Regions from separate parts of the Geomicrobium sp. JSM 1781026 genome, predicted to be linked through region 2. Evidence: a T-box and tRNA genes for the amino acid it is inferred to sense, from the RefSeq annotation. Region 2 holds a T-box; the other holds one or more tRNA genes.
The links. A T-box is a leader RNA that pairs with one kind of tRNA and senses whether it is charged. The one in region 2 lies ahead of ileS (isoleucine--tRNA ligase), so its partner is inferred to be a tRNA-Ile.

Region 1: it has a tRNA-Ile gene. The T-box ahead of ileS (isoleucine--tRNA ligase) is inferred to sense a tRNA for this amino acid. The anticodon was not compared.

The regions. Positions count from the first base shown of each region.
Region 1 covers NZ_JBHFQF010000012.1:172-3,674, forward strand. Annotated here, with positions in the region: partial or broken gene ACE1TF_RS17735 (ISL3 family transposase) at 1-685, opposite strand, end outside; gene ACE1TF_RS17740 (superoxide dismutase) at 869-1,480, opposite strand; tRNA gene ACE1TF_RS17745 (tRNA-Ile) at 1,690-1,766, opposite strand; tRNA gene ACE1TF_RS17750 (tRNA-His) at 1,775-1,850, opposite strand; tRNA gene ACE1TF_RS17755 (tRNA-Met) at 1,871-1,947, opposite strand; gene ACE1TF_RS17760 (DUF456 domain-containing protein) at 2,013-2,504, opposite strand; gene ACE1TF_RS17765 (Na/Pi cotransporter family protein) at 2,524-3,503, opposite strand, start outside.
Region 2 covers NZ_JBHFQF010000001.1:391,502-395,004, forward strand. Annotated here, with positions in the region: gene ACE1TF_RS01965 (YlmH family RNA-binding protein) at 1-367, shown strand, start outside; gene ACE1TF_RS01970 (DivIVA domain-containing protein) at 386-904, shown strand; T-box leader at 954-1,180, shown strand; gene ileS (isoleucine--tRNA ligase) at 1,218-3,503, shown strand, end outside.

The DNA.
Region 1 (3,503 bases), on a different contig from region 2:
GAAAACGATCGGCAATGATGATCGGACGACCCAAGGCTTGGTTCACCGAGGATTTGAAGGAAGGGCTCCTATCCATCACAACCATCTTGACACCCCCGCCTTTTTCCTGAAGATAGCGCTTAAGGGTCTTGGCTTTTCGATTCGGCAGAATATCCAGAGGCACACCGGTCTCTCCATTGGCAATCAGGACTTGAAAACGTTCGCCATTCGTGTCACCTTTGTACTCATCAATGGCGATCACTTCTGGCAACGCCACCACTTCTTCCAGCATCCGTGGAGCGAGCTGACCAAAACGTCGCATTGCCGTTGTTGGAGAGGTGAACAGCTGTTTTGCGGTGTCTTTAAAGTTCTTGCCTTGTATGACGCGCAGCCCCAAAGCTTGGATGTACTCCACGCTGTGGCGCTGATCGTGCTCCACCACTGGGCACGCTTCCGGAATCCGCTTGCCACAGGCACACACATACCGCCGTTTCCGGTACCACAGTAAGGTATTGCGCTCAAAAAGTTTCAAATGTTGGATTTTCTGCAGTCGGTAATCATGAACCTTGTTCGTCTTCTCCCCGCACGCTGGGCAACGATGTTTCTTGCGTTCCATTTCCACGTGCAAGTGGCACGTGTCTTCGATAATTTGAGCGTCGGTGACCGTCATCGTTTCCAGTCCCGGGAATGATGTGATAAAATGCATGGATACGCAGCTCCTTGTCTATAACTTGTTTCCGCAAATTCAAGTATAGAGGACAAAGGAGCCTGCGTATTTTATTTTGCCTCAGTTGTTTTTCCACCCCAACATTTAGTGTAGAGCCGATTTTTAAGATCAAAAAAAGACCTGAAGTAATTACTTCAGGTCTTTATAACATAAATCACTCGCTTATAGCGCTTCTTTATAACGACGCGCAACTTCTGGCCAATTAACGACGTTCCAGAATGCCGCAACATAATCTGGACGGCGGTTTTGGTATTTCAAGTAATACGCATGCTCCCAAACGTCAATACCAAGAACAGGAATCTTTCCTTCTGTAAGTGGAGAGTCTTGGTTAAGCGTGTTTTGAATTTCTAGGTTTCCGTTATTTACAACGAGCCAAGCCCAGCCTGCACCGAAGCGGCCTAGCGCAGTATTCGTGAATTCTTCTTGGAATGCATCAAACGTTCCCCATTTGTTTTCAATGGCAGATAGAAGTTCACCCGCTGGCTTTCCGCCACCTTCTGGGCTTAAAATTGTCCAGAAAAGCGTGTGGTTCGCGTGACCGCCACCGTTATTACGGACAGCTGTGCGAATATCTTCTGGAACTTTTTCTAAGTTCGTTACAAGATCTTCAACCGTTTGGCTCGCAAGTTGCTCGTGGCCTTTAAGAGCATCGTTAAGCTTCGTCACATACGTATTGTGATGCTTCCCGTGGTGAATGTTCATCGTCGTCTCATCGATGTGTGGCTCCAATGCATTCGCCGCATACGGAAGATCAGGAAGTTGATAGTTTGTCATAATAAAACGCCTCCTAGGTTGATTTCTCGTTTTGTTAAAAGCCGTTGACAACCGTTCTGTCAACTTGCTTCATTTTTACAGTAGCAAAGCAGACTTTATTTAGCAAGGGAATAGGCTTTGCCTATACTTATCCGTACCCTGCTTTTCACAACAGTAAACATTTGAAATGAAAAAAACCTCGCATTTAGCGAGGGGATTCATTGAATGAATGGTGGACCCTGTAGGACTCGAACCTACGACCGGACGGTTATGAGCCGTCTGCTCTAACCAACTGAGCTAAGGGTCCTCAGTCAATGGGGCGGCTGATGAGAATCGAACTCACGAATGCCGGAACCACAATCCGGTGCGTTAACCACTTCGCCACAGCCGCCATAAGAACTATTATGTAATTGGTAGCGGCGGAGGGGATCGAACCCCCGACCTCACGGGTATGAACCGTACGCTCTAGCCAGCTGAGCTACACCGCCATTGTTAAGGACATTTGATAATATATCATAGAAACTAAATGTCTGCAATAGTTTTCATAGGAAAACTACCAAATCCAGCCAACGGCGACGAGTGCAACACCGATAAATATGAGTACAAACTTCCCGAGCACACCCGCGATGAATCCGAGAAGAGAACCGAGGCCGACTTTTGAAAGTTTCTTTAAGCTAGAGCCTCCAGCAATAAGTTCACCGAGTACTGCTCCAACAAAAGCGCCAATCAATAAGTTAAAAAGAGGGAGAGGGATGATAAACGGACCAACGATTAACCCGATCATGCTCCCCCAAACCGCTGCTTTTGATCCACCAATCTTTGTCACCCCGAAATAACTCGTCAAAAAATCAATGACGAACATGAACACAACGAGAATGCCTTGGGCAACCCAATAGAAGGTGTTAAACGTGTCAAATCCTGTGTAAAGAGCAAGAAAAATGAGCGACAAGATATACGCTGGGGCGCTTGGAATGATTGGGTAGACGACTCCAATTATCGCCAATGCAAACATAATGACCGCAAGCGCAATCCATAAAATATCCATGCCACTCACTCCTCTAAAATTATTTTTCGTTTAAAACTGCTTCTGCGATATTCACGGAATGGTCGCCGATTCGTTCTAAGTTACTCACAATATCGACAAACACAATTCCTGCTGATCCTGAACAACGACCTTCATTCATTCGTAAAATGTGTTTCTTTCTCATCTTACGTTCCATCTTATCGATTTCATCTTCTTGCTTTTCGGTCGCTTTCGCAGCATCAATATCATGATGCTCCATTGCATAAATCGCATCTTGCAACGTTCGTCTCGTTAGATCAAACATTTCATCCAGATCGTGTTTCGCTTCATCAGATAATGATACTTTATTTTTAATCTGATAATCAACCAATTCCATAATGTTTTCCATATGGTCACCGATGCGCTCAATATCTCGAACCGTATCCAGAAGCATCGTATGCGTAAAGGAGTCTTCCGTAGATAATGAACGATTGGAAATCTGCATGAGGTACTCTGTAATCGTCTTGTCTAGATTGTTAATTGCTTCTTCGTAACGTATCGTTCGCTCCGCATTTTTGCGATTGTTCGTATGCAAGTACTCGAATACTTCATCCAAACCTGATTCAGCAAAGTTCGCCATTCGCAACGTCTCTTCCCTCGCTTGACCAAGCGCAATCGATGGCGCTCGTTGGATAAAGGTTGGGTCAAGATGCTTCGCTTTATATTCAATCTCTTCATTTTTTCCTGGAATAAGCTTCGTCACAACGGTGGCCAGCAACCCAATAAATGCGACTTGCATAAGCAAGTTTGTCACGTTATACGTTCCGTGGGCAAAGGCAATCGTCATTGGCGCAGATAAGTCCAACGTCGCTTCAAACCATTCAATTAATGCCGTAAATGGTTGTAGCAATATGAGTACGACGGTCGCACCAATTAAGTTAAAGATCACATGGCTGAGTGCTGTTCGCTTCGCTGCCACACTAGCTCCAATCGATGCAATAACTGCTGTAATCGTCGTTCCAATGTTATCACCGAATAATA
Region 2 (3,503 bases):
AGAGATGGAAGACTTCGTCCGCACCCATTTTAATCAAGCGGGAAATACGAGTATCGTACCGAAGGTCGTGTCGTTAGACGAGGCTGTTCCAATGCGTGAAGTGTGGGAAGAGCGCTCAGGGTTTGTATCGTCCCTTCGTCTTGATACGGTCATTGCAGAGCTTTTCAAGCTATCCAGGTCTAAGGCGAAAGCGTTAGTAGAACGAGAGCGAGTGAAAGTGAATTGGAAGGTCGTCGACCAACCTGCCTTTGTGCTAAGAGAAGGTGATACACTGTCGGTTCGTCAATACGGCAGGCGAAAACTGTTGTCACTTGGCTCGACAACAAAAAAAGGCAATGTGCGTATTCACTATGGAGAACAAAAATAAATACGGAGGTGGTAGGTTTTGGCATTAACACCGATGGACATCCATAATAAACAGTTTACAAAAGGCTTTCGAGGGTATGATATGGACGAGGTGAATGAATTTCTCGACCAGGTGATTAAAGATTATGAGACGGTCATTCGAGAAAAGGAAGAACTGTTTACAAAGGTGAACGAGCTTGAAAGTCGATTGGATCACTTTTCCAATATTGAAGAAACGCTGAACAAGTCGATTCTCGTTGCACAAGAATCTGCAGAAGAAGTGAAGCGGAGCGCAAAGAAAGAATCACAGCTGATCATTAAAGAGTCTGAGAAAAACGCCGATCGGATTATTAATGATGCGCTATCTAAGTCGCGAAAGATTGCACTAGAACTTGAAGAGCTTAAGAAACAAGCGGCTGTTTATCGGATGCGTTTTAAGATGCTGATCGAAGCGCAACTGGAATTGTTGGATGATGAAGATTGGGATAGTCTTACAGATGTACAAGAAGAAGACGAACAGGAACTTCAGCATACATATGATGATCGTGAAAGTCGTTGACTTGACGTTTGCGCCATTTTCCAATATACTACATGCAAATTACACGTAATATGAAGCAAAGATGAGGACAGTAACAAAAACACGAGCTTGGCAAAGCGAGTTGGGGACGGTGGGAGCCCAATACGAGCCGTTTTTGTGAAGATCACCTCGGAGCTATCGTAAAGAAGCTATGAACTTATAGTGGTAGACTACGACGTGACCAAGCGATAATTGGGCTTGAGTGGCTGCGAACGAGCAGTTATCAGGGTGGTACCGCGGGTAAACCTCGTCCCTTTTTGTGGACGGGGTTATTTTATGTTTATAGGAGGATACGATGAATTTTAAGAAGACATTACGAATGCCAACAACTGAATTTCCAATGAGAGGGAACTTACCAAATCGAGAGCCAGTCAGGTTGGAAGAATGGAACGAAGCCGATTTATATGATCAAGTGATGGAGAAGAACAGTGACAAGCCGATGTTCGTTTTGCATGACGGACCGATTTACGCAAACGGGAACATCCACGTCGGCCATGCGATGAACCGTATCGTCAAAGATATGATCGTGAGACACCGCAATATGGATGGGTATAAAGCGCCATACGTCCCTGGTTGGGATGCGCACGGATTGCCGATTGAAACAGCGCTTACGAAAACGAAGAAAGTCGATCGTAAGAAAATGTCGATTTCAGAATTTCGGGCAGCTTGCGAGGCGTATGCGTGGGAGCAAGTGGAAAATCAAAAAGAACAATTTCAACGACTCGGTCTGATTGGGGATTGGGACGACCCTTATGTGACGCTGACGCCTGATTTCGAAGCGAATCAGATTAAAGTATTCGGCGAAATGGCGAAAGAAGGTCACGTGTATCAAGGGAAAAAGCCGGTGTACTGGTCCCCTTCTTCAGAGTCAGCATTGGCAGAAGCGGAAATTGAGTATCACGACAAACGTTCACCGTCTATTTATGTAGCTATGAAGGTGAAAGATGGACGAGGCGTACTCGATGAAACGGATGAATTTATCATCTGGACGACAACGCCGTGGACATTGCCAGCGAACCTTGGGATTTCTGTGCATCCCAAATATGAATACGTCGTCGTTGAAGCGGATGCACGCAGATTCGTCGTTGCTAAAGAGCTTCTTGAGCAAGTTCAAACGGCGTTGGAGTGGGACGCTATGAACGTCGTAAAGACAGTCACTGGCGACCAATTGGAAAACATTACCGCTCAGCACCCTTTTTATGATCGTGAATCACTCGTCATGACAGGTGACCACGTTACTGTAGAAGCGGGTACGGGTGCTGTACACACCGCACCAGGTCACGGTGAAGATGACTTTATCATCGGTCAACATTACGGTTTACCGCCACTTTGTCCCGTCGACGATAAAGGAAAAATGACGGACAAAGCTCCTGGTTTTGAAGGCCTTTTCTATGACGAAGCGAATAAACCGATTACGGAAAAGTTGGATGAAAACGGGGCTTTACTCAAGTTGCAGTTCATCACACACTCGTATCCACACGACTGGAGAACGAAAAAGCCTGTCATCTATCGAGCGACCGAACAATGGTTCGTGAGTGTTGATAATATGAGACAAGACTTACTCGATGCGATTGCTCGCGTGGAGTGGCAACCGAAGTGGGGAGAGGTACGTCTCCACAATATGATTCGAGATCGTGGCGATTGGTGCATTAGTCGTCAGCGCGTATGGGGCGTTCCTATTCCGGTGTTCTATGAAGAAGATGGGTCACCGATCATTTCTACGGAGACGATTGATCATGTGGCACAGTTGTTTAGAACTCACGGATCGAACATTTGGTTTGATTGGGAGACGAAAGATCTGTTGCCAGAAGGCTACACGTCTGAAAAAAGCCCGAACGGAAACTTTACACGTGAAACCGATATTATGGACGTATGGTTTGATTCTGGCTCTTCGCATCAAGGCGTTTTGGAAGAAAGAGCCGATCAACACCGTCCAGCAGACTTGTATTTCGAAGGATCTGACCAATACCGAGGGTGGTTTAATTCATCCCTCATCACCGCCGTTGCTGTTACAGGTGACGCTCCTTATAAGAAAGTGTTAAGCCACGGTTTTACACTGGACGGTAAAGGCGAAAAAATGTCCAAATCACTTGGAAATACAGTAGATCCGGCCAAGGTGATGAAGCAACTGGGGGCCGATATTTTACGGCTGTGGGTATCATCAACAGATTTCCAATCTGACGTTCGCGTTTCTGATGATATCTTAAAGCAAGTGTCAGAGACGTACCGTAAGATCCGTAACACGTTACGCTTTATGCTCGGCAACTTGCATGACTTTAACCCAGCAACCGACCGTGTCGCTGATCATGAACTTGGAGATATGGATCGATTCATGTACCAACGCTTAAATCGTTTAATCGATACGGCACAAAAAGGATACCGTGAATACAACTTCGGTGCGACGTATCAAGCACTTCACCACTTTTGCTCCATTGATTTGAGTGCGTTTTATATGGACGTCGCTAAAGATGCCCTCTACTGTGATCATGAAAATGATGTGCACCGCCGTGCAATGCAGACGGTTCTTTACGACAGTCTAGTTACCCTCACGAAATTGCTCACACCGATTACGCCTTATACA